Regions from separate parts of the Dorea sp. Marseille-P4042 genome, predicted to be linked through region 1. Evidence: riboswitches for the same ligand, from Rfam matches in the RefSeq annotation. Region 1 holds a riboswitch; the other holds the start of a gene.
The links. A riboswitch is a leader RNA that binds a small molecule or an ion and turns the genes downstream of it on or off. The one in region 1 is predicted to bind glycine.
Positions count from the first base shown of each region.

Region 1 (16,773 bases):
TAATAAGAGGTGGTTACATGGAAAAGCTTGCGATAAGACTGAAAGAGCTGAGAGAAGAGAGGGGACTATCACAGATGGCAGCAGGCACTGCACTGGGAGTATCAAGATCAACCATAGCCGGATATGAGACAAAAGGACGAGAGCCAGATGTACATATGTTAATTACCATGGCTGATTTTTATAATGTCTCTATGGACTATTTGGTTGGTCGAAAAGACGAAAAATAATATTATTGACAAGAGCGAAAAAATCAATTAAAATCAAGATGTCTCAAATGTGTCTCAGAGCACACTTGAAAAACGGCGTTATTACGGCGCTTGCAAGGATTTGAACGACGTGACTTTTAATCAAGTTGTCCGGGGTTCGAATCCCCGCACGCTCATGCAGACAAGCAAGAACTTTAAAGGTTCTTGCTTTTTTTTGTACTTTTATTTAATATCATGTATAAGAGATATTAGAGACAAGAAGAGAGGCAACAGAAGTTATGAGCTAAACAATAAAAAGTACAAATGAGGATGAAGAGTTATGGGGAAAAAGAGAAGATACATCACAGAGCTTGATGGCATAAGAGCAATTGCGGTTATTATGGTACTGGCATATCATTTGAAGCTGGCTTTATTTAAGAGCGGCTTTCTTGGTGTGACAGTATTTTTTGTTTTATCAGGATATTTAATTACAGGCATACTGATTTCCGAAGTAGAAGAAGAAGGAACAATAGATTTGAAGAACTTTTGGCTGAGGCGTATCAGGCGTCTTGTTCCTGCAGTTATGTCAATGGCAGTTGTTATAATATTTGTCAGCGCAGTCGTAAACAGGATTATTTTTACAAAGGGCTGTAAGGATTTCCTGGCATCTGTTCTGGGATTTAATAACTGGTGGCAGATTTTTAATAAGATATCTTACTTTGAAGCGGCCGGAGTACCGTCACCATTTACGCATTGTTGGTCACTGGCGATTGAGACACAATTTTATCTGATATATCCATTGATTCTTCTGGGAATCTATAAGTTAGTAAAAAGCAGAGGAGAGGGACGGGCAAATAGAGGTCTTTTGTTTGCAGGAGTAACGTTGCTGCTGGCGCTGATCTCAGTAATTTTGATGATTGTATTATTTGATCCACAGCAGGATGCCAGCCGGGTATATTATGGGACAGACACGAGAGCATTTTCCCTTTTATTCGGTGCATTACTTGCAATTCTGTGGGAGTACCGGATGGTTCCAAGAAGACTTTCAGCTAGTGTCAATATGGTTTTGGGCAGTGTGTCTTTTGCAGTGTTGCTCGTGATGACGATAGCAATCAATGGTTCCAGTAATTTCTGGTACAGAGGAGGACAATTTTTTGGAACAATTCTGACCGTATTGATGGTCTATGCAGTATCAGGACGAAAGACCTGGCTTAGCAGATTCTTAAGTAACCCAGTCTTGAAATGGATGGGGGATCGTTCATACAGCATATATCTGTGGCATTATCCAATCATTTTGTTAATCAGTAAGGGGATAAAGGCATCCTGGTGGATTACATTGATTGAGATTGTATTAAGTGTTGTCCTGTCAGAGCTTTCTTATCGTTTTATTGAGACACCGATCCGCCATGGTATTATTGGGGAATATTTGAATATTTTAAGAAGCAGACCGAAATCCAGGCAGGAGAAGAAGCGCCAGATACAGGTGGCAAGAAGAAGTTTAAAGGTAATGGCAGGCACATTTGTACTGACCGTGTCACTGATACTTTGCATGATATTTGTGCCGAAGAAAAATGCATTGGATACATTACAAAAACGTGAGGCAAAGGCAAAAGAGACCGGTAAGATGACGGAAGAACAACTTGCAAAGCAGAAAGCGAATGGTTCAGAGAGTGAAGATACCATCTGTACGGCTGATTTGACGGATGATGAGATTCTGGAAGGTTTAAATCTCCTGCTCATCGGGGATTCTATTGCAGTTGATGTAACAGATGATTTTTATGAAATATTTCCAAACAGTGTCAGTGATACTAAAATCGGACGGATCACATCACTTGGTAAACAAGTTCTTGATTCCTACATTGACGAAAAGAAATGGGAGGGAGAAGGCGTCATCTTTGCATCACTTTCGAACAGTCCGATCAATGGTGAACTTGAAGATATTCGGGAGAAGATAGGGAAGGATATGCCATTGTTTCTGACAACAGTCCGAATTCCGCATGATACGTTCGAAGAGGAAAGCAACAGCAAGATAAAAAAATTCGTAGAAGAAAATGATCATACATATCTGATTGACTGGTATGCTGCAAGCGAGGGTCATGATGAGTATTTTGATGCAGACGATACACATTTGCTCTCGGCAGGTGCGAAAGCATATGCAAAATGTATCAAGGAGGCTGTACTGGATGCATACAAGAAGGAGAATATCGAAATTCCTAAGTCAAGATTAGTTAGTAGTACAGACACAAGTACGGACAGCAGTAATGATAGTAGTAAAAACGCAAGTACAGAATAGTTTTTATTTACTGAGAAAAAAGCATGTAAAACTGGTGTAAAGGCTGTAAATACGGTGTCAGATATTTAACAATAATCACTGATAGAATTCTAACAAGTAAGAAAAATATTTAACGCTTGACTTTATTGTCAGACAGTTGTATTCTGAGGTTAAGTTGAAGGAAGGACTTGTGAGATACCACTATCATGTGATACGCGGCACATGGAATGATAGACTGGAGCCGAAGGGGCAAGCAGAAACTCTCAGGCAAAAGGAACGGGTCTGGACAACACTCTGGAGAACAATGGAAGGGATTGTACCGAAGAAGTAACTTACCTGCCATACACGCGAAGACCGGTAAGCAATCTTTCAGGTGAAAGGACAGAGGCAGATAAAAAATAATAAGTCTTAAGATTGTTAAGAAATTATTTTTTACCTGCTTTTTTTTGTACCCTTTTTTAAAAATTTTTGGGGAAATTTGGAGGATGATTAGAAAATGAACATGGTTGAACAGGTAACAGATTATGTGAAGAACTATGACGAAGAGGTTGGAAAAGCAATTGAGTTGGAGCTTGGACGCCAGAGAAGAAACCTGGAGCTGATTGCATCTGAGAACATTATCAGCCCGGCAGTGATGATGGCTATGGCAACTGTACCGGCAAATAAATACGCAGAAGGATATCCGGGCAAGAGATATTATGGTGGCTGCGAGAATGTAGATATCATTGAAAATCTGGCAATTGAGAGATTAAAAGAATTATTTGGCTGTGATCATGCATGTGTTCAGCCACACTCAGGAGCAAATGCAAACAATGCAGTATATCAGGCACTGATTAAACCGGGTGACACAGTAATGGGACTGAACCTGGCACACGGCGGACATCTGACACATGGATCACCGGTAAACCAATCCGGTATTTTATATAATTTTGTTCCTTACAACATCAACGATGACGGAGTACTGGATTACGATGAGATTCGAAAACTTGCACATGAATGTAAGCCAAAGATGATTGTTGCAGGAGCTTCTGCTTATCCAAGAGAGATCCGATTCGATATCTTTGCAGATATTGCAAAAGAAGTTGGCGCTTATCTATTCGTAGATATGGCACATATCGCAGGACTGGTTGCAGCAGGACTTCACCAGAATCCGGTTCCATACGCAGATGTAGTTACAACGACAACTCACAAGACACTGAGAGGACCAAGAGGCGGAGTGATCATGTGTAAGGAAGAACATGCAAAAGCAATTAACAAATCAATCTTCCCGGGAACTCAGGGTGGTCCGCTGATGCATATTATTGCAGCAAAAGCTGTCTGCTTTGGAGAGGCATTGAAACCAGAGTTCAAAGAGTATCAGAAGCAGATAGTGAATAACGCGAAAGCACTTGCAGATGCATTGATTGCAGAAGGCTTCAATCTGGTAAGTGGTGGAACGGATAACCACTTGATGTTAGTAGATCTTCAGAACATGAACATTACCGGAAAAGAACTTCAGAACCGACTGGATGAGGTTTACATCACAGTCAATAAGAACTCAGTACCAAATGATCCGGCAAGCCCATTTATAACAAGTGGAATCAGAATCGGTACACCAGCAGTTACAACAAGAGGACTGAAGGAAGAGGATATGAAGATAATCGCAAAACTGATCAAGATGACAGTGACAGACTTTGAGACAAAGGCAGATAAAATCAGAGATGAAGTTACAAAAATCTGCGAGAAATATCCATTATATGAATAAATTAATGTACCTCTATAATTAACGTCCCTATTAAAAACAAGAAGGAGGATATGATATGGAGTTAAAAACACCACTTTATGATGCGCATGTGAAAGCAGGCGGTAAGATCGTTCCATTTGCAGGATATCTCTTACCGGTACAGTATGGAACAGGTGTTATCACAGAGCATATGGCAGTTAGAGAAAAAGCAGGACTTTTCGATGTATCTCATATGGGAGAGGTATTGTGCCAGGGAAAAGATGCACTTGCAAACCTGCAGAAGCTGCTGACAAATGATTTTACCAACATGGTAGATGGGCAGGCAAGATACAGCCCGATGTGTAACGAGAATGGTGGAACGGTTGATGACCTGATCGTATACAAACGTGGAGATAATGATTACTTTATCGTAGTAAATGCGGCGAACAAAGATAAAGATTATCAGTGGATGTTAGATCATCAATTCGGAGAGGTCACATTTACAGATGCATCTTCCCAGTATGGGCAGATCGCACTTCAGGGACCAAAAGCAATGGAGATCCTGAAGAAATTAACGGCAGAAGAGAACATCCCAAAGAAATATTATCATGCAGTATTCGATACAGAGGTAGCTGGAATCCCATGTATCATTTCCAAGACAGGATACACAGGAGAGGACGGAGTCGAGTTATATCTGACAAGTGAAAATGCTGAGAAAATGTGGGATGCACTTTTAGAGGCCGGAAAAGACGAAGGGCTGATTCCATGTGGACTTGGAGCCAGAGATACACTTCGTATGGAAGCAGCGATGCCACTGTACGGACATGAGATGGATGATGAAATATCACCAATTGAGACAGGCCTGAAATTTGCAGTCAAGATGGGAAAAGAGGAAGACTTCATCGGAAAGAAAGCCATGGAAGAGCGTGGTGAGCCGAAGATTACAAGAATCGGACTTAAAGTAACCGGAAGAGGAATTATCCGTGAACATCAGGATATCTATATTGGAGAAAAGAAAATCGGACATACAACAAGCGGAACACATTGTCCGTTCCTGGGATATCCAATCGCAATGGCATTAGTAGATGCCGGAAGTGTAGAGATCGGTAATAAAGTAGAAGTAGATGTAAGAGGACGTAAAGTCGAGGCAGAGGTCATAGCACTGCCATTCTACAAGAGAGCGAAATAAGTTTTGTTGAAGGATTAAAAAAGAGAATATATAAAAAAGGAGATTATTAAGATGGAAATCAGAGAAGGATTATTATATGCAAAATCACATGAGTGGGTAAAAGAAGAAGGAGATGTTGTTACAATTGGTCTTACAGACTACGCACAGTCTGAGCTTGGAGACTTAGTATTTGTAAATCTTCCGGAAGAGGGAGATAGCGTATCCGTTGGTGAGGCATTTGGTGATGTTGAGTCTGTAAAAGCTGTTTCCGATGTATATTCACCGGTTTCCGGAGTTGTGTGTGAGATTAACGAGGAGCTTTTAGATGCACCGGAATCTATCAACGGAGCACCATATGATGCATGGTTTATCAAAGTAAAAGAAGTATCTGAGAAAGAGGAATTATTATCCCCATCAGAATACGAGGCATTTGTAGCAAGCGAGCAGTAAGACAAAGACGGGAGGTGGACGGCATATGGGAAGCTATGTACCGAATACGTTAGAAGAACGTCAGGAAATGTTAAAAGAGATTGGATACAGTTCTATCGAGGATCTGTTCGCACACATTCCTGATGAGGTTAAGATCAAAGGCGGACTGAATATTCCGGAAGGAAAGTCAGAGCTGGAAGTCCGCAGAGAGATGGAAAATATTGCATCAAAGAATCAGGTATTTAAGATCATTTTCCGAGGTGCAGGAGCATACAGACATTTTATTCCATCCATAGTGAACAGTGTGATTTCAAAAGAAAATCTGCTGACAGCATATACACCGTATCAGGCAGAGATCAGTCAGGGAATCTTACAGTCCATTTTCGAGTATCAGACAATGATCTGTGATCTGACCGGAATGGATGTGTCCAATGCCTGTGTGTATGATGGTGCCGAGGCGGCAGCAGAAGGCGTGGCAATGTGCCAGGAGAGAAAGCGTAAGAAAGCCTTCGTATCCGCAGCGATCCTGCCGGATGCACTGGCAACGATACATACGTATTGTCATGGAAATGGAATGGAGATCGTGGAGATTCCGGAAAAAGACGGCGTGACAGATCTGGATTATCTGAAAGAAAATATAGACGAGCAGACAGCATGTGTCTATATCCAGCATCCGAACTATTACGGTAATCTGGAAGATGCACAGGCAATCGGGGAAATTGCTCATGGTGCCGGGGCAAAATATATCATGGGTGTGAATCCAATCTCCCTTGGAATCATCAAGACACCGGCAGAGTACGGTGCAGATGTGGCAGTCGGAGATGGACAGCCACTGGGACTTCCACTTGGATTTGGAGGACCATACTTAGGATTTATGGCAGCCACAGAAGGCATGATAAGAAAGCTTCCGGGAAGAATTGTCGGTCAGACAGAAGATCATAATGGAAAGACCGGATATGTATTAACACTTCAGGCAAGAGAGCAGCATATCCGCAGAGAAAAAGCTTCCAGTAACATTTGTTCCAATCAGGCACTTTGTGCGCTGGCAGTTGGCGTGTACATGTCGGCTATGGGAAGTGAAGGAATCAAAGAAGCAGCGCTTCAGTCTGCTTCCAAAGCACATTATCTGGCAGCAGAGCTTGATAAGATCGGATTCAAAGTAGAGAATAAGGGAGAATTCTTCCACGAATTTGTAACTGTATCTGAAAAATGTCCTTGCGAAGCATTAAAGGCGCTGGAAGAGCATGGAATCCTGGGAGGATATCCACTTGGAAACCATCGAGTATTATGGTGCTGTACAGAGATGAACACAAAAGAAGAGATGGATGAAGTTATCCGCATTTTAAAGGAGGTGTAGAGCATGTTAGTATTTGAAAAAAGCAGAGCCGGACGAGGCATGAGCATGCTCCCAGCCTGCGATGTAGAAATCAAAAAACCTGGTGAGAAGGATGCAAGACAAAAAGAGCTTCACCTTCCGCAAATGTCTGAGAATGACCTTTCCAGACACTATACAGAACTGGCAAAGAAATCCCATGGAGTCAATGATGGATTCTATCCACTTGGATCTTGTACGATGAAGTACAATCCGAAAATTAATGAAGATATGGCAGCATTGCCTGGATTTACCCAGATCCATCCGCTACAGCCAGAACATTCTGTACAGGGATGCCTGGAAGTTCTGAAAAAATCCGAAGAATACCTGTGCGAGATCACAGGAATGGACGGTATGACATTCCAGCCTGCAGCAGGAGCTCACGGAGAGTTTACAGGTCTGATGCTCATTAAGGCATATCATGAGAGCAGAGGGGACGAGAAGAGAACAAAAATCATTGTACCGGATTCTGCGCATGGAACCAACCCGGCCAGTGCTACAATGGCAGGCTATAAGGTAGTCAGCATTGCATCTGCACCGGACGGAGGAGTAGACCTTGAAGCGTTAAAGGCAGCATGTGGAGAAGATACTGCAGGACTGATGCTGACCAATCCGAACACGGTTGGATTGTTTGACAAAAATATTTTAAAAATTACAGAAATTGTACATGAATGCGGTGGTCTTTGCTATTACGATGGAGCAAACCTGAATGCAGTTATGGGAACTGTAAGACCTGGAGATATGGGATTCGACGTGATTCACCTGAACCTTCATAAGACATTTTCAACACCTCATGGAGGCGGAGGTCCGGGAAGCGGACCGGTTGGCTGCAAGAGTATGTTGCTGCAGTTCCTGCCATCCTACAGAGTGGTAGAAAAAGAAGGGGCTCTGGCAATGGAGAAAGCCGAGCACAGCATTGGTGAGATGAAAGAATTCTATGGAAACTTCCTTGTAGTTGTCAAAGCATTGACTTACCTGATGACACTTGGAAAAGAAGGAATTCCGGAGGCAAGCCAGAACGCAGTTCTGAACGCGAACTATATGATGAACAAGTTAAAAGACCTCTATACAATGGCATATGATGAGGTATGCATGCATGAGTTTGTTATGAGTCTGGAAGATCTGAAGAAGAAAGCAGGCGTATCTGCAATGGATATCGCAAAAGGACTTCTGGATAACGGAATCCATCCGCCTACAATGTATTTCCCGTTAATTGTACATGAAGCGCTGATGGTAGAGCCGACAGAGACAGAGTCAAAAGAAGTACTGGATCATGCAATTGAGGTATTTCGTAAGCTTTACAATGACGCACTTGAGAATCCGGAAAGCCTGCTTCAGGCACCGGTGACAACACCGGTCACAAGAATGGATGAGGTAGAGGCAGCAAGACATCCGGTACTTAAGTATAATTTTGAGGTATAATTTCAGAAGTAATGTAAATAAAAGCGAAAGATATTATTTGAAAATAGGATAAGGGGATTGCGTATGGTAGAGAAGATTACATACATTGAGAGCGGTCAGTTTCATCCATATAAAAATCTTGCAGTGGAGGAGTATTTACTCCTCCACTGTGAACCTCAGGAGTGTATTTTATATTTGTGGCAGAATCAGAATACCGTTGTAATCGGAAGAAATCAAAATGCCTGGAAAGAATGTAAAGTTGAAAGTCTTGAGGAAAATGGAGGACATCTGGCACGTCGTCTTTCCGGTGGCGGAGCGGTATATCATGATCTGGGAAATCTGAATTTCACATTTCTCGTATCAAAAGAAAATTACAGCATTGACAGACAGTTGGAAGTTATTGTCAAAGCAGTGCAAAAGTTAGGTGCAAAGGCGGAGAAGTCCGGAAGAAATGACATTTTGATTGATGGAAAGAAATTTTCCGGAAATGCATTTTATGAGCAGGAGCAGCATTGCTATCATCACGGAACATTGATGATGAATGTGAACAAAGAGATGCTTTCCAAGTATCTGACTGTATCAAAGGAAAAATTACAGTCCAAAGGTGTGGACTCTGTAAAATCAAGAGTGACTAATCTGGTGGATTACATACCGGATCTGACATTGGAAGCATTGAAAAAAGCACTTCGTGAAGCATTTGAAGAAGTCTATGGCCTGACATCGAATGAGTGTAAGATGGAAGACCTGGATCAGGAAGAAATCGAAATGAGGACGAAATATTTTTCCTCCTGGGACTGGCGCTTTGGACGGAAAATTGATTTCCAGTATGAGATATCAAAGAGATTTTCGTGGGGGCAGATGAATATTCAGTTCCAGGTGGATAAAGGAAAGATTTCTGATGTCAATGTGTACTCAGATTCGCTGAAACCTATGACGATCGAGAAGCTTCCGAAGTATTTAAAAGGTATCCGTTATCATAAGAAGAATATTTGCTCGGAGCTTAGACTTTACTGGGCTGAGGATAAGCAGGAAGAAGAGATGATAGCAGATATTATCGAGTGGATAAAAGAGGAAGAACTCTAGCAGAAAAAATGTCTTTCCGAATTCAATTCAAGTGTTACATCCAGTTGAACAAGGTGGAAAGATATGAAAGAAGTTGTGGAAAAAGACACTGCCATCTGGCAGTATTGTGGATAATTACAGGAGGACATCCGTATGAGCGAGAAATATGATGTAATCGTGATCGGTGCCGGACCGGGAGGATATGTGGCTGCTATTAAGGCAGCAAAGCTTGGATTTAAAACGGCTGTTATTGAGGCAAGAGAAGCAGGCGGAACATGTCTGAACCGTGGATGTATTCCGGCAAAAGCAATGATTCATGCAGCAGAAGTATATAGAAACGCAAAAGAGTGTGAGCGCTTTGGTATCCATGCAGAAAATGTAACATTTGATTTTGAAAAAATATTTGAATACAAAGAAGAGACAACAAAGCAGCTTGTTTCCGGTGTGGAAGGGCTGTTTAAGGGCAACGAAGTTGACCAGATCTCTGGAAAAGGAACCCTTCTTCCGGATAAGAAAGTAAAAGTTGTGTCTGAAAGCGGGGAACAGGTGCTGGAAGCAGAGCATATCATTCTGGCAGCAGGATCTAAGCCGTTGCTCCTGCCGATTCCGGGAATGGATCTTCCGGGAGTCCTGACCAGTGATGAACTGTTCCGTATGAAGAGTGTGCCGGAGAGCCTTACAATTATCGGTGGCGGAGTTATCAGTGTGGAATTCGCAACGGTTTACGCAGAACTTGGCTGTAAGGTGACGATTCTTGAGGCACTCCCAAGAATTCTTCCGAATATGGATAAGGAGATTTCTCAGAATCTGAAATTGATTTTGAAAAAACGCGGCATTGATATTCACACAGCAGCTGCTGTACAGGGTGTAGAAGCAGACGGAGACCAGTACATTTGTAAGTATGTGGAGAAAGAAAAAGAGCAGAGTGCAGCCTCCCAGTATGTATTATGTGCGGTTGGAAGATGCCCGAACACAGACGGACTCTTTGCAGAAGATGCGACACCGGAGATGAACCGAGGACGTGTCGTTGTAAATGAGAAGTTCGAGACAAGTATTCCGGGCGTGTATGCAATCGGCGATCTGATCTTTGGAGCACAGCTTGCCCATGCAGCAAGTGCCCAGGGAATCCAGGTTGTAGAGCAGCTTGCCGGAAAAGAAGTGTCTGTCGATGTAAATGTAGTTCCGGGCTGTGTATACACAGATCCTGAAATTGCATCTGTCGGTATTACGGAAGATGAGGCAAAAGAAAAAGGTATTGCCGTTAAAGTTGGTAAGTTCATTATGAGCGCAAATGGAAAATCGCTCATCACAAAAGAGGAGCGGGGATTTATTAAAATCGTTGCAGAAGAAGAGAGTGGCGTGATTGTCGGAGCACAGATGATGTGTGCAAGAGCGACCGATATGATCGGTGAATTCGTGACAGCAGTTGCCAATAATATGACAGTATCACAGCTTCTGAAAGGTATGCGGGCACATCCGACTTACAATGAAGGAATCGGAGAAGCGCTTGAAGAGCTGGAAGGCGGAGCTATCCATGTAATGCCGAAGAAAAAGAAATAAAAAGAAATAAAAGAGGAACGGATATGGGAAGTATTTTTGATATTTTGGGACCGGTCATGGTCGGTCCGTCCAGTTCCCATACAGCGGGAGCTGCCAGGATCGGTTATACGGCCAGGCAGCTCTTTGGTGAACCTGTGAAAAAAGCAGAAGTTTATCTTCATGGTTCATTTGCTGCTACAGGGAAAGGACACGGTACAGACCGGGCAATTATTGCCGGACTTCTTGGCATGAAGCCGGACGACCTTCGGATTCCGGTGGCATTTGAAGAAGCAAAAAAGGCTGGGATGGAATTTACCATTGCAAATAGAGAATTAAAAAATGCACATCCGAATACGGCACGCGTTGTGATGGAAAATGCAGAAGGAAGAAAGATGGTACTTCAGGCATATTCTATTGGAGGAGGACGTATCCGGGTCAGTATTTTGGATGGAATTGAAGTAGATTTCAGCGGGGAGAGTAATACATTGATTGTCCGGAATATGGACCGTCCGGGATGTATTACAGAAGTTTCAGCAGCACTGAGCCGCGAAAAAATAAACGTGGCTACGATGCAGGTGTTTCGACATAAAAGAGGCGGTGGCGCAGTGATGGTTGTAGAGACAGATGAACGGATACCGATTAGTGTGACAGAAGAACTGCGGAAGAAGGAAGACATTCTGGAAGTTATTTCGCTGAATTTGGAAGGGAGGAATGGATAATGGCGTATCAGGCAGTAGAAGAAATACAGGTCAGATGTGAGAAGGAGAACATTCCTTTCTGGAAAGCAGTTCAGTTAGAAGACTGCGAGGAAAATGGGATTACGGAAGAGGAATCCTGGCAGCAGATGACACTCATGTGGACGCGGATGAAAGAAAGCGTTGACGCCTATGATCCTTCCGAGAAATCCAGAAGTGGTTTGGTCGGAAAAGAAGGCGGTCTTATGGATGGATATCTCCAGAATGAAAAGTCGCTTTGTGGAGATTTTGTTTCAAAGGTCATTACAAATGCGTTGAAAATGGGCTGTAATAATGCCTGCATGAAGCGAATCGTGGCAGCGCCGACTGCCGGAGCATGTGGTGTAATGCCGGCAGTTCTTGTGACATATTGCAGAGAATTTTTGATAGAGGAAGACCGTATGATCGAAGCTATGTATGTGGCAGCAGGAATCGGGCAGGTCATTGCGTCCCGTGCGTCCCTGGCGGGAGCTTCTGGTGGCTGTCAGGCAGAGATTGGTTCTGCTTCCGGCATGGCTGCGGCTGCAATCTGTGGTGCTCGCGGAGGAAGTAAAGAGCAGATGGGACATGCCTGTGCCATGGCACTTAAGAATCTGATGGGGCTTGTCTGTGATCCAGTGGCAGGACTTGTGGAAGTGCCTTGTGTGAAGCGAAATGTCGGTGGCGCAGTAAACGCACTGGCGGCAGCAGATATGGCACTGGCTGGTATCATCAGTCAGATTCCGGTAGATCAAGTCATTGATGCCATGGGAGAAGTAGGAATCAAGATGGATGTAAGTCTTAGAGAGACCAGTCTTGGGGGCGTAGCGGTCAGCCCACGAGGGGTGGAGATTGCGGAAAAGCTTGGAATGTAGGTAGGGACTTTCGAAGTTTAAGTTTGAAAAAGAAGTGTATGGATATAGAAAAAAAGCTGCCTTTGAAGACAGCTTTTTTTCTATAAGATTTATCAATAGGGAAATGAAAACGTCTGTTTCATATTGCTGATTGTTTAGATCAGCTCGAGGTATGCTGCGCACAGTTCTAATGTGTTCATCAGTCCTTTGATGTGTGTGCGTTCCATACCGTGGGAAGCCTGCACGCCCGGTCCGATGAGTGCAGCGCGTGTGTCATATCCGGCTCTCCATACTGCTAAAGCATCTGAGCTATAACGTGGATAAATGTCTGTGACAGCGTCAAGATTATGTTTTTTAGCGAGGTTAACAAGTCTAGTTGTCATCTCGTAGTCGAAAGGACCGGATGAATCTTTTACACAGATGGATACCTGTTCTTCTGTGCAATTCAGGTCAAGACCGACACATCCCATGTCTACAACGAGAAGTTCTTTAATATCTTTCGGGAGTGTTGCTCCGCCGTATCCGATTTCCTCGTGCGTTGAGAAACAAATATATGTCTTATGCTTTGGTTTTATGTCGTTGTCTTTCATGATTTTTAAAAGTGTAAGCTCCAGCGCGGAACAAGCTTTATCATCGATGAAACGAGATTTCAAGAATCCGCTTTTTGTAAATGTTGTCTTAGGGTCGTAGCATACGAAATCTCCTGCATGAATTCCGAGTGCTTCTACATCTTCTTTCGAGTGAACAATCTCATCGATACGAACGGCCATGTTCTGCTCATCTCTGTCTCTTGTAGATGCATCCGGGAATACGTGAACTGCCGGTGACAGGGAAAGAATGGTTCCGGTGTAAACTCTTCCGTCTCTTGTGTGGATATTACAGTATTCACCGTCCAGAGATGGAAGAAGTGGTGATCCGATGGAAGTAATCATCAGCATTCCGTCAGATGTAATAGAGCGGACCATAAGTCCCAATGTATCTACGTGTGCAGACAGAGCAACTGGCTCAGTATTATCTTCCCCCTCTATTGTTACGATAACATTGCCGATGTTATTCTTGAAAACAGGATACCCAAGCTCCTCTATGGTTTTTAATAAGTAATCAGCTACATTTGATGTGAATCCGCTGGCACTGTCGATGGACAGAAGAGAAGTTGCTGTGTCGATCAGATAATCTTGGTATTGTTCAAAATTCATAGTAAAACCTCCGGTATTTTAAATTTGTTGTTGCATTTTGTGAATCCGCGTAGTATATTTAAACCACAAATCCTATTGTTAACAATCTACATTAAACAAAATGAATTGTCAAGTATTACTAGGAAAATCCATTTGTCTGTTAAGCATGAATGTGACAAAGCTTAAGAAGCTGAATCGTCAGCCGGTTATTGCTTTAGGAGAGTTCGTAGGATCAGCATTTATGATGACATTATATGTATTCCTGATGTTAATCGGATGTACAGTATTACATTTCCTGATCCGCCGTTTGTTCAAGATCAAATACGAGTATGTACTTCTTTCTATGGTAGGATGTATAGTAGACGGACCGACAGCATCTCTGACAGCAGCAGGTGGAAACTGGAAATCACTGATTAATGTCGGATTGATCATGGGAGTTATCGCCGGAGCATGCGGAAACTATGTCGGAATATTTGTCGCCTATGCGGTCAAAGCTATATGTGGACTATAGGTTTGTAAGTGGTAGTATATAGTAAAAAAATATCAGTAAAAAGTTTCCTTTTCTACATTTACTGTGCTATGATTAAAGAAATTATAATTATTGCGCATTGCATGAAAACAACTGCTGGGAGCAGAATGATATTATATGTAGTAAGGAAATGAAATCATATGGCAAAACTAAGATATCGTACATTGAGAGAAAATGTTGTAGATGAAATTCGGATGAAAATCCTGAGCCGGGAATATGAATCGGGAATGCGGATCGTGGAGCAGAACCTGTCCGATGAACTTGGAGTAAGTCGAGGACCAATCAGGGAAGCTTTGCGTCAGCTGGAACAGGAAGGACTCGTAGAATATGTTAGAAATGTTGGATGTTCGGTCAAGCAGGTTACTTTGGAAGATATTTATGAAATCTATCTGCTTCGTGCAACTTATGAGCAGGTTGCAGTTCGAACATATGAGGGACAGCTTTCCGATGAAGATCTTGCACAGATGGAATCCATCGTGGAAGAGATGAAGATTTTTGGTGAGGATGATTTAGGGAATCTTGTAGATTGTGATTGTAGGTTTCACCAAGTGATCGTCGAAAAAGCAGGTCTGAACAGACTTCTGAAAGCCTGGACCGAATTGAATTACGGCAATATCGTCTGCTATTTTGCCGGAAATTCGGACCGGAAGGAAGCGGCAAACCGACAGCATGGTATTCATGAACGACTTTTGAATGTATTCAAGAGTAAAGACGAAGAGACAATCTGCAACGCAATTTCGGAGCATTATATGACGACAGTAAAGCGTCTGATGAAAGAGGGATCCATGTCAGACGAAGGTTTTAAATATAAAGTGTAGAAGTATATGAATTGAATGAAAGATGCCGGTCCATGGGGGACGGCATCTTTTTTGTGGAGGCTTAAGTATGGAACGTAAAAATATGTGGGAACACTATACGGAAGAGAAGGAAAGAGAACTGGAGGAACTGGCAGTCAGATACAGAAAATGTCTGGATCAGTCCAAGACGGAGAGAATGTGTGACACTGTCCATCGCGATGGCAGAGGAAAATGGATATCAGAATATTGAGGACTGTATCCGTGAGGGCGAGACACTGAAAGCCGGAGATAAGGTTTATGCACAGTATATGAAGAAGACGCTGGCACTTTTCCACATCGGAACAAAACCGCTGACAGAGGGAATGAACATTTTAGGTGCACATGTGGATTCACCGAGATTAGATGTAAAACAGAATCCATTATATGAAGATACGCAGATGGCATATTTGGACACACACTACTATGGTGGTGTGAAGAAATACCAGTGGGTGACGATTCCTCTTGCAATTCACGGCGTTGTTGTGAAAAAAACGGAACAGTCGTGCCGGTCGTTATCGGTGAGAAGGAAGATTTCATCTCTGCAGAGCTTGAAATTGTGCCGTCAGGAAAATCCAGGGACTGTGGATTTGACAGAAGTATGATTCTCGGATATGGACAGGACGATAAGGTATGTGCTTTGACTTCACTTTTTGCAATGCTTGAGGCAGAAAATCCGGAGCGTACAGGCTGCTGTATTCTTGCGGACAAAGAAGAAATTGGAAATATGGGAGCGACCGGTATGCAGTCAAACTTCTTCGAGGATATGGTCGCAGAGGTTCTGGCACTGACAGGGGAGAATAGCCCGGTGAAAGTAAGAAGAGTGCTTCGCAATTCCTGTATGTTATCTTCTGACGTAAGTGCCGCTTACGATCCGCTTTATCCGGAAGTATTCGAGAAGAAGAATACAGTATATTTCGGGAGAGGACTTGTGTTGAATAAATACACAGGAAGCCGTGGAAAGAATGGAACAAATGATGCTAACGCAGAGTATGTTGCGAAAGTAAGAAATGTATTTGACAACAATCATGTTGCTTTTCAGACCGCAGAACTTGGAAAGGTCGACCAGGGCGGCGGTGGAACCATCGCCTACGTCATGGCAAATAAAGCAATGAGTGTTATTGATAGTGGTGTGGCAGTTCTGTCCATGCATGCACCATACGAAGTGACAAGTAAATCTGATGTATATGAAGTATACCGCGGATACAAAGTCTTTTTAAAAGATATGAAATAAAAAGTGTAAAATAAAGCATTTTTAAAAGATATGAAGTAAAAAGTATAAAATAAAGAGTATAAAATGAGATGGAAGCAGTTAAAAAATAGGGGATATTGACAGTGGGTTCTGTCATACTCGGAATTTCGGACTACATGTTCAAATTTCAGAATCATTTCAGTTTTGGCGGAGTTAGCGGTATTGCCGTGATTATGAGCGGTCTGCTTGGAGGCTCTGCGAGCACGTATACATTTGTCATTAATATGCTTTTACTTGTAGTTGCATTTGTATTACTGGGAAAAGAAGTGGCAATGAGATCTGCTTAC
Region 1 covers NZ_OLMI01000004.1:136,940-153,712, reverse strand. The annotation lists gene C7E02_RS18760 (helix-turn-helix domain-containing protein) at 18-227, shown strand; gene C7E02_RS18755 (acyltransferase family protein) at 526-2,478, shown strand; glycine riboswitch at 2,742-2,852, shown strand; gene glyA (serine hydroxymethyltransferase) at 2,960-4,201, shown strand; gene gcvT (glycine cleavage system aminomethyltransferase GcvT) at 4,257-5,348, shown strand; gene gcvH (glycine cleavage system protein GcvH) at 5,400-5,777, shown strand; gene gcvPA (aminomethyl-transferring glycine dehydrogenase subunit GcvPA) at 5,803-7,113, shown strand; gene gcvPB (aminomethyl-transferring glycine dehydrogenase subunit GcvPB) at 7,117-8,550, shown strand; gene C7E02_RS18725 (lipoate--protein ligase) at 8,614-9,612, shown strand; gene lpdA (dihydrolipoyl dehydrogenase) at 9,745-11,151, shown strand; gene sdaAB (L-serine ammonia-lyase, iron-sulfur-dependent subunit beta) at 11,175-11,849, shown strand; gene sdaAA (L-serine ammonia-lyase, iron-sulfur-dependent, subunit alpha) at 11,849-12,718, shown strand; gene C7E02_RS18705 (M42 family metallopeptidase) at 12,853-13,893, opposite strand; partial or broken gene C7E02_RS18700 (DUF819 family protein) at 14,093-14,383, shown strand; gene C7E02_RS18695 (GntR family transcriptional regulator) at 14,542-15,219, shown strand; partial or broken gene C7E02_RS20610 (aminopeptidase) at 15,287-16,468, shown strand; gene C7E02_RS18685 (YitT family protein) at 16,561-16,773, shown strand, end outside.

Region 2 (16,773 bases), on a different contig from region 1:
ATCGTTACACATGAAATGAATTTTGCAAAAAATGTTTCAGATCATGTAATTTTCATGGATAACGGTTATATTGCTGTGGAAGGAACGCCGGAGGAAGTATTTGGTTCTTCTAACGAAAGAATGAAAGAATTCCTTGGAAAATTTAGCGAAAACTAATAAATGTGGTCTTAATATTAATAATGCTAATAAATAAACCAAAATAAAAATAATGACTGAGTAAGACTTAAGGGCAGGTGGGGCAATTGCATTTCCATCTGCCTTGTATTATACTTAAAAACATCTGATGACTGATAGGAAGAAGGAGTTACATTCATGAGCAACTATGAGAAGATAACAACAGGTATGGGTGAAGAATGTGGTGTATTCGGAGCATATGATATGGATGGAGGAGATGTAGCACCATCTGTATATTATGGTTTATTTGCTTTGCAGCACAGAGGACAGGAAAGCTGTGGAATTGCAGTGACAGACACTTACGGAGAGCGCAAAGTTCATTCGAAGAAGGGGCTTGGTCTTGTAAACGAAGTGTTTGATGAGGAAGCCTTAGAAGGGTTGAAAGGTAATCTTGGTGTCGGACATGTCCGTTATTCAACTGCAGGGGCAACGAAGGTAGAAAATGCTATGCCACTTGTTCTGAACTATGTGAAAGGTACTCTGGCAATTGCCCATAATGGTAATCTGACAAATGCTGTGGAGCTTCGTCATGAACTGGAATATACAGGAGCGATTTTCCAGACGACCATTGACTCAGAAGTAATCGCGTATCATATTGCAAGAGAACGACTGAAGACGGAAAAAGCAGAGGAAGCTGTCCGTAATGCCATGCAAAAGATAGAAGGTGCTTACGCACTGGTTGTGATTTCTCCAAGAAAAATGATTGGAGCGAGAGATCCGTTCGGACTACGTCCGCTTTGTATCGGAAAAAGAGACAATACATATTTTCTTGCATCAGAGAGCTGTGCAATCGCAGCAGTAGGCGGCGAATTTGTAAGAGATGTAGAACCGGGTGAGATTGTAAGCTTTACAAAGAATGGCATTACATCAGATAAATCTATGGCAATCTCTCCTAAGAAGCAGGCGAGATGTATTTTTGAGTATATTTATTTCGCTAGAACGGACAGTACAATTGATAAAGTTAATGTTTACCATTCTAGAATTACGGCAGGAAAAGCATTGGCACAGTCTTATCCGGTGGAGGCAGATCTTGTAGTTGGTGTGCCGGATTCCGGTCTGGTAGCTGCAAAAGGATATTCAGAAGAGTCGGGAATACCTTATGGTATGGCTTTTCATAAGAATAGTTATGTGGGAAGAACATTTATCAAACCAAAGCAGAGTCAGAGGGAGAGCAGTGTTAAGATTAAACTAAATGTTATCGAGGAAGTAGTAAAAGGAAAGAGAATTGTCATGGTCGATGATTCTATCGTACGTGGTACAACCTGTGCGAATATTATAAAAATGCTGAAAAAGGCAGGAGCAACAGAAGTTCATGTAAGAATTAGTTCTCCACCGTTTTTACATCCTTGTTATTTTGGAACGGATGTACCGTCCAATGATCAGCTTATTGCACATTCTCATACGACGGAGGAAATCCGCGAGATGATCGGTGCTGACTCACTGGGGTATATGGAAATCGATAAGTTGAAAGATATGGTCGGAGAACTGGCGTATTGTGATGCATGCTTTACTGGAAATTATCCGATGAAAGTTCCGACAGAGGACATTTCTCATGCATTTGATTAATTGTGAAATGTGATTTTTTATTAAATGTGTTGATAGCAGGAGAAAGTATCCTGTATAATGATAATGTAGAAATAATATGTGAAGAAATCACTTAAATGTGGTATATCAGGGAGGAAGAAAAATGAGCTACGATAGATATGTAAGCCCGCTTTCAGAGCGCTACGCAAGTAAGGAGATGCAGTATGTATTTTCACCGGATAAAAAGTTTAAGACGTGGAGAAGGCTCTGGATCGCTCTGGCAGAGACAGAAAAAGCACTGGGACTGTCCATTACGCAGGAGCAGATCGATGAACTGAAAGCTCACGCAGAAGATATCAATTATGAGGTGGCAAAAGAACGTGAGAAAGTTGTGCGCCACGATGTAATGTCTCATGTGTATGCATATGGACAGCAGTGTCCGAAGGCGAAAGGAATTATTCATCTGGGAGCAACTTCATGCTATGTAGGAGATAATACAGATATTATTGTAATGTCTGAGGCACTTGAAATTGTAAGAAAAAAACTGATAAATGTTATTGCAGAACTTGCAAAATTCGCGAATACTTATAAAAGTCAGCCGACACTTGCCTTTACACATTTTCAGCCGGCACAGCCAACAACGGTTGGAAAGCGTGCAACACTTTGGATGCAGGAATTTCTGATGGATCTTCAGGATCTGGAATATGTAAAAAGTACATTAAAGCTTCTTGGATCTAAGGGAACGACCGGAACTCAGGCAAGCTTTTTGGAACTTTTTGATGGAGATCAGGAAAAAATCGATCAGATTGATCCGATGATCGCAAAGAAGCTTGGGTTCGAAGCGTGTTATCCGGTATCAGGACAGACTTATTCCAGAAAAGTTGATACAAGAGTACTGAATGTACTGGCGGGAATTGCAGCCAGTGCACACAAATTTTCCAATGATATTCGCCTGCTCCAGCATTTGAAAGAAGTAGAGGAACCGTTTGAGAAGACACAGATAGGATCATCTGCTATGGCATACAAGAGAAATCCGATGAGAAGTGAGCGTATTGCATCTCTTTCCAGATATGTGATGATTGATGCACTTAATCCTGCGATCACATCTGCAACACAGTGGTTCGAGAGAACACTTGATGATTCTGCAAATAAGAGACTCAGCGTTCCAGAAGGATTCCTTGCAATTGACGGTATCCTGGATCTTTGTCTGAATGTTGTAGATGGACTGGTTGTATATCCGAAGGTTATTGAGAAACGGCTAATGTCTGAGCTTCCGTTCATGGCAACTGAGAATATTATGATGGATGCAGTAAAAGCAGGCGGAGACAGACAGGAACTCCATGAGAGAATCCGTGAGCTTTCTATGGAGGCCGGACGTAATGTGAAGGAAAAAGGTCTGGATAACAACTTGCTTGACCTGATTGCAGCAGATCCGGCATTTGGTCTGAATGAGGAAGAGTTAAAGAAGACGATGGATCCGGCAAAATATGTTGGACGCGCGCCGCTTCAGGTGGAAAATTTCCTGAAAAAAGTTGTGGATCCAGTTCTGGAAGCTAACAAAGATGTGCTTGGCATGACAGCAGAAATTAATGTATAAATATACAAAAAAATGTATTAAGAAGCGAGGAAACTCGCTTCTTTTTTTAGCCCATTTTTGCGAATTGTCAAAATTAATCACTGTTTATATTAAAATTGGTTGCAAATTTTATGTTAATAAATTATAATTCTTAGTAAAGAAAGTTAGCAAGTTACAAACAACTTCGCAAAACTTCAAAATGTAACGAATGATGTCTATCTAAAGTGAAAAGGGGGAAACTATATGGAGACATTAAATAACATTGTATTGACAATTCAGAATTACATGTCAAATTACATTTTGGTAATTGCACTTCTTGGAGCAGGACTTTGGTTCTCAATCAGACTTGGTTTTATCCAGGTTCGGGGATTTGGCGAAAGTATGAGAAGAACCTTTGGTGGTCTGTTTAGTAAAAAAGGCGCAGCTGGAAAAGATGGAATGTCATCATTCCAGGCATTGGCAACAGCTATTGCGGCTCAGGTAGGAACTGGTAATATCGCCGGAGCAGCTACCGCACTTGCAATCGGTGGTGCCGGAGCGATTTTCTGGATGTGGATCGCAGCATTCCTTGGAATGGCAACCATTTATGCAGAAGCACTTATGGCACAGAAGTACAAGACAGTTGGTGCAGATGGTCAGGTAACAGGAGGACCGGTATACTACATCAGAGCAGCGTTCAAAGGAACATTCGGAAAAGTACTTGCAGCACTTTTTGCAATCTTAATCACATTAGCACTTGGATTTATGGGTAACGCAGTTCAGTCTAACTCTATCGCAGCAGCTTTCCATACAGCATTTGGTATTCCACAGTGGATTATGGGAGTTGTTGTAGCAGTAATTGCACTCTTTGTATTTGCAGGTGGTATTGAGCGTATCGCGAAAGTTACAGAAACAATCGTACCGCTTATGGCAGCACTTTATATCGTAGGTGCATTGATCGTTATTATTTACAATTACAAGAATATTCCTTATGCATTTGCATCTATCTTTGTAGGAGCATTTGCACCACAGTCTGTAGTCGGTGGAGCAGCCGGTGCAACTGTTAAGTTAGCTCTTACAAAAGGTGTAGCAAGAGGATTGTTCTCTAATGAAGCTGGTATGGGATCTACGCCGCATGCTCATGCAGTGGCAAAAGTTAATCATCCGGTAGAACAGGGATATGTAGCTATGGCAGGTGTATTTATTGATACATTTATCGTATTGAACCTGACAGCATTAGTTATCCTGACAACGAAGTCTATTCCAAGTGGAAAGACAGGAGCAGAACTTAGCCAGTATGCGTTCTCTACATTATATGGAAAAGGCGGAAATGTATTCATTGCAATTTGCATGTTCTTCTTCGCGTTTTCAACCATTATCGGATGGTACTTCTTTGGTCAGGCAAATATAAAATATCTGTTTGGCCCAAAAGCAGTGAAGATTTACTCTGTATTAGCAGCGTGCTGCGTATTCCTTGGATCACTTGCAGAAGTTGATCTTGTTTGGAATATGGCAGATTGCTTCAACTCCTTGATGGTAATCCCGAATATCCTTGCATTGTTTGCATTGAGTAAGGTGATCAGTCAGGTACATAAAGATTACTTCACCAACTTTAACAAAGCAAAATAAACTAATTAATAGAAAAAACATAAGCTAAGATAGTGTTAAGAAAAGAAGCCCGGCAGAATTAAAACTGCCGGGCTTCTTTAGCGTTAAAAACTGGTTGGCTAATTAAAAAAATAATGCATATATATTCAGAAAATAGCAATTAATGCATTACAATAAAAGCATATATATAAGAAAATACTAAAATAAACAAAAAATAATCATTGTTTACAGAAAATTCTGTTGAAAAAAAGATTTGTTTCGGTTATACTAAAACTCGAGAAGCACGAATACATTATTACAAATGTCTTTCGAAAAGGAAAAGGGGGTCGTTTTATGGAGACATTAAATAACATTGTATTGACGATTCAGAATTACATGTCAAACTACGTACTGATTATTGCACTGTTAGGTGCGGGCCTTTGGTTCTCGTTCAGACTTGGGTTTATCCAGGTAAGAGGATTTGGCGAAGGAATGAAAAGAACTTTTGGCGGTCTGTTCAGTAAGAAAGGAGAAGCCGGAGCGGATGGAATGTCATCATTCCAGGCATTGGCAACAGCAATTGCAGCACAGGTAGGAACCGGTAATATTGCCGGAGCAGCAACAGCACTTGCAATTGGAGGACCTGGAGCAATCTTCTGGATGTGGATCGCGGCATTCCTTGGAATGGCAACTATCTATGCAGAAGCGATTATGGCACAGAAGTATAAGACAGTCGGAGCAGACGGTCAGGTCACAGGAGGACCGGTTTACTACATAAGAGCAGCATTTAAGGGAACATTTGGAAAAGTCCTTGCTGGAATTTTTGCAGTACTGATTACACTGGCACTTGGGTTTATGGGTAATGCCGTACAATCTAACTCTATTGCAGCATCTTTCCATACAGCGTTTGGTATTCCACAGTGGATTATGGGTCTTGTAGTAGCAGTAATCGCAATTTTTGTATTCATGGGTGGTATGAAACGAATTGCAAAAGTTACGGAGACAATTGTTCCGTTTATGGCAGCATTATATATTGTCGGTTCGTTAATCGTAATTATTTACAACTATAAAAACATTCCTTATGCATTTGCATCTATTTTTATCGGAGCATTTTCACCAAGTTCTGTAGTTGGTGGTGCAGCCGGTGCAACTGTAAAACTTGCTCTTACAAAAGGTGTTGCGAGAGGATTGTTCTCTAACGAAGCTGGTATGGGATCTACACCACATGCACATGCTGTAGCGAAAGTGAATCATCCGGTAGAGCAGGGATTTGTAGCTATGACAGGTGTATTTATTGATACATTTATAGTATTGAACCTAACAGCACTTGTAATATTGACAACAAAATCTATTCCAACTGGAAAAACGGGAGCTGAATTAAGCCAGTATGCATTCTCTACATTATACGGAAAAGGTGGAGATATCTTCGTAGCCATCTGTATGTTCTTCTTCGCATTTTCTACTATTATAGGATGGTATTTCTTTGGTCAGGCCAATATCAAATATTTGTTTGGACCAAAAGCAGTGAAAATCTATTCTGTAGTTGCAGCGGCTTGCGTGTTCCTTGGATCACTTGCAGAAGTTGATCTTGTATGGAATATGGCAGATTGTTTCAATTCTTTGATGGTAGTACCAAATATTCTTGCATTATTTGCGCTGAGTAAAGTAATCAGCCAGGTGCATGAAGATTACTTTAAAAACTTTAAAAAGAAAAATAATTCATAGATGGCGTCAATAAATAATTGAATAATTGATAGTAGAATCAGTAAACTCCAGTTGCAAATAAACTGGAGTTTACTGTGATAAAGCGTTGAATTAAGGGATGCTAATAAATAAAAGTAGAACATCTTATAATAAAAAGGTAAAATTGTTTGTGAACTAATAGAATATTGTGAAAAATTGAATATATTATTTATAGACAAAACAAATGCAATGGCAATTGTGACCAAAAAGGGACATTGCGAAATGTGCATACTGACTAAAAAAAGAAAGTTATGGCAAAAGGGTTGCAAATAAATTAACAATACGTTATTATAGATACAGGCAATGGGAGATATTCATTGTCTCTATAAAAAATAAAAGTGAATAGCGGGATGATCTTTCTTAAGAGAGAGTCTTTACTAAAGAAGACCGCCGAAGAGGCAAGCCAAGGTATGTTGGTGGACATACCAGGGGTGAAACTTTCAGGCAAAAGGACTGAGAAAGGGACTGCGTTCTGAATCTTGTGTTGAAAAGAAAAGCTATCTAAGAAGGACGGTCAAGACAAAAGACAGAAAGGCGATGCGCACACAATATTGGTGTTGCATCGCCTTTTTTAATCCTACCGGATAGCTGGGAAGAATGACACAATACTTATTTCATCTATGTAAGAAATCAAAAATGGAAGGTGGATAAAAAATGAAGAAAGATTACATTATAATAACGAACAATCCATTAGTTCCACAGATGCTTGATGAAGAGCACGAAGTGGATTATAGTGAGATTTCTTATGAGGATGTATTGGGGAAAGTTAGAGACAGGATACACGAAGGACATTTGCTTTTATCACATCCATTATCTGGAAGCGTGAAGCCGAATGAAACACCATATAAGTCGGTTATGATCTCACGTAAAGCCGGAAAACTGGATGAGAGGTCACTGTCAATTATAGAAGGAGCCATAAGATCCTGTGCAAAGTTTGAGTTCAAGTCAGAAAAGTACAGAGAATTCATGCCAGAGACGTTCAAAGACTTCCAGTTAATTGACTGGACCCTGTTACAAAGCGCTATTTCATCCGCAGATGTGTGGTAGGTCGAGTAGCGAGAGGTTGTTAAAGCATTTAGCTTACACAATAATATCAAAATTCTTGAAGGAGGGAACCATAAGTGAGAAGATTGGAAATGGGACACATTTACATTAAGGATATCCAGTTCGCAGCAGAGTCTAAGATCGAAGATGGAATTCTTTATGTAAACAAAGAAGCTGTAGAGGCTGTTGCTCTTGAGGATGAGCACATTAAGAGCGTATCATTTGATATTGCTAGACCAGGTGAGTCAGTGAGAATCACACCGGTTAAAGACGTTATCGAGCCACGTGTAAAGGTTGAAGGAAGAGGAGGAGTCTTCCCGGGAGTAATCAACAAAGTAGATACAGTTGGTGAAGGAAAAACTTATGCATTAAAAGGAATGGCTGTTGTTACGGCTGGTAAGATCGTTGGATTCCAGGAAGGTATCATCGATATGACAGGTGTTGGAGCACAGTATACACCGTTCTCAAAAACATTAAATCTTGTTATGGTATGTGAGCCAGTTGATAACATCAAACAGCATGATTATGAGAAAGCTGTTCGTTTCGCTGGATTCAGAGTTGCTGTATATCTTGGGGAATTAGCACGTAATCTTACACCAGATGAGACAAAGGTTTATGAGACATACGGGGTTATGGAAGGAAAAGAAAAATTCCCAGATCTTCCGAGAGTTGCTTATGTACAGATGTTACAGAGCCAGGGACTTCTTCATGACACATATGTATACGGAGTAGATGCTAAGAAGACACTTTCTACTCTGATGACACCAACAGAGATCATGGACGGAGCTATCGTATCTGGTAACTGTGTATCTGCTTGTGATAAAAACCCAACATATGTTCACGAGAATAACCCGGTTATTCACGATTTATTCGAGGAGCATGGTAAAACTATTAACTTTGTTTGCCACATCCTTACAAATGAGAACGTTTACCTTGCAGACAAGATGCGTTCTTCTGACTGGACAGCAAAACTTTGCCGTTTCTTAGACCTGGATGCTGTAATCGTATCTCAGGAGGGATTCGGTAACCCAGATACAGACCTTATCATGAATACAAAGAAAATTGAGGCTGAAGGCGTTAAGACTGTTATCATTACAGATGAGTATGCTGGACGTGATGGAAAATCTCAGTCACTTGCTGACTCTGATCCGGCTGCAGATGCTGTAGTAACAGGCGGAAATGCTAATGAGCTGATTCACCTTCCAAAACTTGATAAAGTTATCGGAACTTTAGACTATGTTAATGTTATCGCTGGTGCCAGCGACAAGACTCTTCAGGAGGACGGATCTCTTGAAGTTGAGATTCAGGTTATGACTGGCGCAACAAACGAGACAGGATTCAACGTACTGAGTGCACGATAGAAAGGGAGGACGAATCATAATGAGTAAAATTAGAGTTGTACATTATATCAACCAGTTCTTCGCTAATATCGGTGGAGAAGAAAAAGCAGATTACCCTGCAGAGCTTCGCGTAGGAGAGGTCGTAGGACCAGGACTCGCTCTTGCTCAGAAATTTGGAGATGAAGCTGAGATCGTTGCTACAATCGTATGTGGTGACTCTTACTTCAACGAGAATCTTGAAAAAGCTAAAGCTGAGATTCTTGAGATGGTTAAAGGACAGAATGCTGATCTGTTCATCGCTGGACCTGCATTCAACGCAGGACGTTACGGAGTTGCTTGCGGAACAGTTTGCGATATGATCAAAGAGGAGCTTGGAATCCCGGTAGTTACAGGAATGTACGTTGAGAATCCAGGTGCTGATATGTTCAAAGACAAAGTATACATTGTTCCTACAAAGAACAGTGCAGCTGGTATGAGAGATGCAATTGGAAAATTAGCTCCACTTGCTATGAAACTTGCTAAAGGTGAGAAGATTGGTGCTTCTTGCGAAGACAACTACATGCCAAACGGTATCCGTGTAAACTTATTCGAGGAGAAACGTGGATCAAAACGTGCTGTTGAGATGCTTCTTAAGAAGATTGCTGGTAAGCCATTCGTAACAGAGTTCCCAATGCCGACATTCGACAAGGTTGCTCCACAGCCGGCTATCAAAGATCTTAGCAAAGCTACAATCGCTCTGTGTACATCCGGTGGTATTGTTCCGAAGGGTAATCCAGATCACATCGAGTCATCTAATGCTACAAGATATGGTGAGTATGACATTACAGGTGTTAACGATCTGACAGAGGAGACATACGAGACAGCTCATGGTGGATACGATCCGGTATACGCTAACGAGGATGCTGACCGTGTACTTCCAGTAGATGTTATGCGTGAGTTCGAGCGTGAGGGTGTTATTGGAAAACTTCACAATAAATTCTATACAACAGTTGGTAACGGAACAGCCGTATTATCAGCTAAAGCATTCGCTGATGAGTATGCTCAGAAGCTGATCGCTGATGGTGTTGATGCAGTTATCATGACCTCCACTTGAGGTACCTGTACACGTTGCGGTGCAACGATGGTAAAAGCTATTGAAGCTGCAGGACTTCCAGTAGTTCATATGTGTACTGTAACTCCAATTTCTATGACAGTTGGAGCTAACAGAATCGTTCCTACAATCGCTATTCCACATCCACTTGGAAATCCGGAGCTGGATAAAGATGAGGAGTACGCACTTCGTAAATCCTTAGTTAAGAAAGCTCTTGAAGCTCTTACAACAGAGGTTGATAAACAGACAATTTTTGAGTAAAATTGTGCATTTTATAAAAAATATGCGTTTCATTTTTGAAAACTATGTGCTATATTGTATGTAGCGTTATAGAATAAAAATGAAAAAAGGAGAATTTCGTTATGAGCAAAATTTATGACGTAATTGTCCTGGGTGCAGGTCCTGCTGGATTAGCAGCAGGACTGTACGCAGGAAGAAGTCGCTTGTCAGTTCTTATCGTTGAGAAAGGACAGGATGGCGGACAGATTTCAATCACAGATGAGATTGAAAACTATCCTGGACAGATTGTAGATCAGCCGGAGTCAGGTCCGTCTCTGATTGCACGTATGACAGAGCAGGCTAAGAAGTTTGGGGCTGAGCGTGTATCCGACACAATCAAAGAAGTTTCACTTGAGGGAGATGTAAAAGTCCTCAAAGGTGAAAAAGGTGAGTATCAGGCAAAGAATATTATCATTGCTACAGGTGCTCATGCAAGACCAATCGGCTGCAAGGGTGAGGCAGAGTTCCTTGGAAGAGGAGTTTCTTACTGCGCTACTTGTGACGCTAACTTCTTCGAGGATTTTGAGGTATATGTAGTAGGTGGTGGAGATTCCGCTGTTGAAGAAGCTATGTACCTTACAAAATTCGCTAGAAAAGTTACAATCATTCACAGACGTGATGAGCTGCGTGCAGCAAAATCCATTCAGGAGAAAGCTTTCAAAAACGACAAACTTCACTTTATGTGGGATACAGTTGTTGAGGAAGTTGGAGGAGATGGAATCCTTTCCTGGATGACAGTTAAGAATGTGAAAACTGGAGAAGTTACTAAGATTGAAGCTGACGAAGACGACGGAATGTTCGGAGTATTCGGATTCATCGGTACTATTCCTAATTCTGACATCTTCAAAGGAAGTGTTGAGATGGATGAAAGAGGATATATTCCAACTGATGCGGACATGCATACAAATATCCCAGGCGTATACGCTGCTGGTGATGTACGCGTGAAGAGCCTGAGACAGGTTGTTACTGCTGCAGCTGACGGAGCGATCGCTGCAGTTATGGTAGAGAGAAGCATGGCGTAGAGTATATATTCTATTTCATAAATAAGACTTAAAAGGAGGATCAGACCAATGATAGAAGTAGATAAGAATACGTTCCAGACAGAGGTTCTGGAAGCTGAAGGATATGTATTCGTTGACTTTTTCGGTGACGGATGTGTTCCTTGTGCAGCACTTATGCCAAAGGTACATGAGTTCGCTGACACATATGGAGATAAACTTAAGTTTACATCTCTGAATACAACAAAGGCTCGTCGTCTGGCAATCGGCCAGAAGATTCTTGGCCTTCCGGTTATGGCAATCTACAAAGATGGAGAAAAAGTAGATGAGCTTGTAAAAGATGATTGTACACCGGAGACAATCGAAGCGATGATCAAGAAATACATCTAATAATTAGGTGAGTTCTTTGTCATATATATTTAAATAAACATGTTTTTTACCAAAAGAAAGGAGAAAGCATAATTATGGCTATTTTAGAGGGAAAAAAAGCAATAATTATCGGAGACCGTGATGGAATTCCGGGACCAGCTATCGCTGAGTGCGTAAAAACTGCTGGTGCTGAAGTAGTATTTTCATCTACGGAGTGTTTCGTCTGAACGAGCGCAGGCGCAATGGACTTAGAGAATCAGAAAAGAGTAAAGGATTTCGCTGATGAATACGGCGCAGAGAACTTAGTAGTAGTTCTTGGTGCTGCAGAAGGTGAAGCTGCAGGTCTTGCAGCTGAGACTGTAACAGCAGGAGATCCGACATTCGCAGGTCCATTGACAGGGGTCCAGCTTGGACTCACAGTATATCACGTTTGCGAGCCTGAAATGAAGGCAGAGTTTGACGAAGCTGTTTATGATGAGCAGGTAAGCATGATGGAGATGGTACTCGACGTTGACGATATCGTTAGCGAGATGAGCGCTATCCGTGACGAATACTGCAAATATCTGTAAGATATGTCAGAGGGTCAGACCCCGGGTAAGCCCGAAAGGGTCCGACCCTCTTTTTCTATTCTTCTATTTATGGGGAAATAGAGAAGCAAACTTAGGAAAGGTGGAAAACTGTAATGAATAGTGTAATTAAAGGAGCAAGTTATGTCTTAGCACATACTCCTGACATGGTTTTATATAATGGAACAACTCAGACAACAGAGAGAATCGTAAATCCAGATTCAGAGTACTTAAAAGAGGTACCAGAGCATCTTCGTACATATGAGGATTGTGTAGCTTACTGGCCAAACCAGACATACATCGGAAATGTACATCCGGATGAGCTGGCACAGGTAGAGGCTCCATGGTATGACAAGAAGATGGAGAATGCAAGCCGTTATGGAAAATACGGTGAGATCATGCCTGAGGAAGAGTTCTTATTCCTGGTACAGATCAGTGACCAGTTTGAAGTTGTAAAACTGGAGAAGAACTTCGTAGAGAAGTACAAAGGCCAGTTTGCAGCAAACCCAATCATTACAGAAGATATTTCATCCCAGATTGAAGACGGTGTAGAGCTTTCTGAAATCGAGGGATATGTAAATGATGAGCACGCAGAGGCACTTTACTTCAACCACGAGCTGGTTGGATGTGTAAAACGTGCACATGATATCGATCAGAACTTAAGCGCACACGTAATGCACGAGAACTTAATGAGTAAAGCAACAAGTGTACTTGCTCTTCTTTATGCAGTACGTAACGCAGGAAGCGAAAAAGCAGATGTAGAGTATGTTATTGACTGTGCAGAGGAAGCATGTGGAGACATGAACCAGAGAGGCGGCGGTAACTTTGCAAAAGCTGCAGCAGAGGTTGCAGGACTTGTAAGCGCATCAGGATCAGACGCAAGAGGATTCTGTGCAGCACCGACCCATGCACTGATCGAGGCAGCAGCATTAGTAAAATCCGGAGCATACAAGTGTGTAGCAGTAACAGCCGGAGGTTGTACAGCAAAACTTGGAATGAACGGAAAAGACCACATCAAGAAAGGTCTTCCAATCCTTGAGGACTGCCTTGGCGGCTTCTGTGTAATCCTTGCAGAGAACGATGGAGTAAATCCGGAGATCGACCTTAGCATGCTTGGACGCCACAGTGTAGGAACAGGTTCCGCACCACAGAACGTAATCGGAAGTCTGGTAGCAGATCCGCTTGACAGAGCAGGAATGAAGATCACAGACATCGATAAATTCTCACCAGAGATGCAGAATCCGGATATCACAAAACCGGCAGGAGCAGGAGATGTACCGCTTGCTAACTACAAGATGATCGCAGCCCTTGCAGTTAAGAGAGGAGAGCTCGACCGTAAAGAGATCGGAGAGTTCCCGGCAAAACACGGACTTACAGGATGGGCACCGACACAGGGACATATCCCATCAGGAGTACCATATGTAGGATTCGCAAGAGAGGACATTCTGGAAGGAAAGATCAAAAATGCAATGATCATCGGAAAAGGAAGTCTGTTCCTTGGAAGAATGACAAACCTGTTCGATGGAGTATCTTTCGTGATCCATGGAAATACAAAGGCACAGGAAGAAGCTGCAGCCGGAGTATCTGAGGACGAAGTAAAGGGACTCATCGCTAAGGCAATGAAAGAATTCGCTGCTACTCTGATAGCAGAGTAAGGGGTGGTAAAGATGGCAAATGTAGAAAAGATGATCGCAGAAACATTCCTGGAGATGGCACAGGGTCTTGAGAGCGGAAGCTATGGAAAGAGACCAAAGATCGCATTAACCGGAATGGGAAGCGAACATGGAGAAGAGAATGCCATGGAAGCAGCCCTGATGGCAGCAAAAGATGGCGTTGATGTATATTATATCGGATCACTTGAGGCAGAGGGAGTTACAACTGTAAAAGTTGCAGATGACGAAGAAGGCCACAAGAAGATGGAAGAGATGCTTGCAAATGGAGAAGTAGACGGAGCAGTTACCATGCACTTCCCATTCCCGATCGGAGTATCTACAGTAGGACGAGTAGTGACACCGGCAAAGGGAAGAGAGATGTTCGTAGCAAATACAACAGGAACATCCAGTGCAGATCGTATCGAAGGTATGATCAAGAACACAATCTACGGAATCATTGCAGCAAAAACATGTGGAATTGCTAATCCGACAGTCGGAATCCTGAATGTAGACGGAGCACGTCAGACAGAGAAAGCTCTCAAAGAGCTTCAGGAGAACGGATATGATATCACATTCGCAGAGTCTGCAAGAGCAGACGGCGGATGCGTCATGAGAGGAAATGACGTACTTCAGGGAACACCGGATATCATGGTAACAGATTCCCTGACAGGAAACATCATGGTAAAAATGCTTTCATCCGCAGCAACAGGCGGAAGCTTTGAAGCAACTGGATACGGATACGGACCAGGAATCGGCGAAGGATATGAGCAGTTAGTCATGATCGTATCAAGAGCCAGCGGAGCACCTGTTATTGCAGGAGCGATCCGTTATGCAGCACAGCTTGTAAGAAACAAAGTATTTGAGGTAGCAAAAGCAGAATTTGCAGCAGCAAAGAAAGCAGGCTTAAAAGAGATCCTGGATGCAAGAAAAGCAGCAGCAAAACCGGCTGCAGCAGAGGAGGATGTAAAAGAGCCGCCGAAGGAGATCGTAACAGCACAGATCGCAGGAATCGAAGTAATGGATCTTGAGGATGCCGTAAAAGCATTATGGAAGATCAATATTTATGCAGAGAGCGGAATGGGTTGTACAGGACCGATCATTCGTGTATCAGATGCAAACCTTGAGAAAGCTCATGAAGAGCTTAAGAAAGCCGGATACATTAACTAATTACAGTTAATTTTAAGGTGTATATGAAATAAAAGAAAGTGGTGATTTGTCAACATGTAAAATGTGGCGAGTTGCCACTTTCTTTTTGTGTACAAATTTATAAATTTGTTTTATAATGGACAAAATAAAGACATGTTTGGGGACAGTTCTATCAGAAACAGGATGAGAAAGAGAGGAATAGAATATGGAAAATATTCTAAAGAAAAGTTCCGGAAGGGCGGAGAGATTTGTGTTGGCATATGCAATCGTGGTTGTGATGGTGTTTGGAGTACTTAATCCGTTGACTTATGTTACAGATTTTAACACTGCTCAGGAAATCAGTGGAATGGGAAAAGTCGTGAATATGGATACAAAAACATTACCATATGGAAATGTGTGTTCAAGTGAATTGAGACAAAAGATTTCGATGTTGACAATGGAAAAGAATATTCTTGGGAGTTTAAGTGTAAGAAGAAATTATGCGGATTTATGTGGAATGAAAAACAGAGAAATAAAGCATACTGTTGTGGCAAAGAATATAGCATGTACAGGAAAATCAGTTAGCAGAGAAACCATGATGGATTATTCGGATATAACGGTTGCTAATCAGAATATATCAGTTCCGATTCCGGATAAAGGGGATGATTCTGATCTGGTATCGGGAATCATAGAACAGCCAATTGTCTATCCGATTACAGATAATGAGAATGTCCTAGAAGAACCGGTCTATATAGAAATTTCCGGAATGAAGATCGACTCAGAAGGGTATGTGACAGAAATCTTAAGTGGTGCACCAGATGGAGTATTAGCATTTCCAACAGATATAAGATGTAAAGGAATCCGTTCAGATGCATTTGAGCGTTCAGACAGTTCTCTGAAGAGTGAGACAGAAGAAGTCTATATTCCAGCAAATATTGTGCATATGGATGACGGACTTTTTGACTGTTTGGAAAATGTGGATTTCATACAAGTTGCAAATGGAAATCCGGCATATTATAGTGAGTTTGGCATTTTATATCATGCAGATGGAAGCCTTGCATGTATGCCACAGGCAAGAATTTGTAAATAACCGGAAAGCATATGTTGATATGCCAGGTTGTTCGTGAAAAAATACATGATATAAAATTGTATATAGAAAAAACAACTATCTATTTTATTAATCCAGTGATATAATAGCGTCAGTATACAGAACATTTTTGGAAGAGTATATTGGCGCTGTTTACTTATAACAGATTATTGTAACTGACGGATTCTCTGACAGATATAATAGGGAATTTGTAAAACAAACAGGAACTATAAAGAATATTAAGGAGAGAAGGCCTATGGAGATCAGACAGATTACGGAAGATAAAGATAATTATCTTGAAATGCTCCTGATTGCAGATCCGCAGGAGAATATGATCCGGCGCTATCTGGATAAAAGTGATATGTTTGTGCTGGAAGATGCCGGTGAAGTGCTGACAATCGGTGTTGTGGAACATATGAAAAACAAACGATGTGAATTGAAGAATCTGGTCACTGCACAGGAATATCGAAGACAGGGATATGGGACTTATATGGTCAATTATCTTTCTGAATATTACAGTGTGACCTGTGATGTTATGTATGTCGGTACAGGGAACAATTCGAATACGCTTGATTTTTATAAACAATGTGGGTTTGTTAATTCACATATCGTTGCAAATTTTTTTGTAGATCATTATGAG
Region 2 covers NZ_OLMI01000001.1:660,513-677,285, reverse strand. The annotation lists gene C7E02_RS03440 (amino acid ABC transporter ATP-binding protein) at 1-156, shown strand, start outside; gene purF (amidophosphoribosyltransferase) at 313-1,740, shown strand; gene purB (adenylosuccinate lyase) at 1,862-3,295, shown strand; gene C7E02_RS03425 (alanine/glycine:cation symporter family protein) at 3,518-4,882, shown strand; gene C7E02_RS03420 (alanine/glycine:cation symporter family protein) at 5,195-6,565, shown strand; glycine riboswitch at 6,935-7,049, shown strand; gene C7E02_RS03415 (GrdX family protein) at 7,238-7,630, shown strand; gene C7E02_RS03410 (glycine/sarcosine/betaine reductase component B subunit) at 7,720-8,988, shown strand; gene grdB (glycine reductase complex selenoprotein B) at 9,008-10,318, shown strand; gene trxB (thioredoxin-disulfide reductase) at 10,420-11,358, shown strand; gene trxA (thioredoxin TrxA) at 11,407-11,724, shown strand; gene grdA (glycine/sarcosine/betaine reductase complex selenoprotein A) at 11,799-12,272, shown strand; gene grdC (glycine/sarcosine/betaine reductase complex component C subunit beta) at 12,386-13,924, shown strand; gene grdD (glycine/sarcosine/betaine reductase complex component C subunit alpha) at 13,937-15,088, shown strand; gene C7E02_RS03375 (hypothetical protein) at 15,273-16,136, shown strand; gene C7E02_RS03370 (GNAT family N-acetyltransferase) at 16,390-16,773, shown strand, end outside.
Region 2: it holds a riboswitch for glycine, as region 1 does, so the genes downstream of both, C7E02_RS03415 (GrdX family protein) here and glyA (serine hydroxymethyltransferase) in region 1, are expected to answer to the same signal.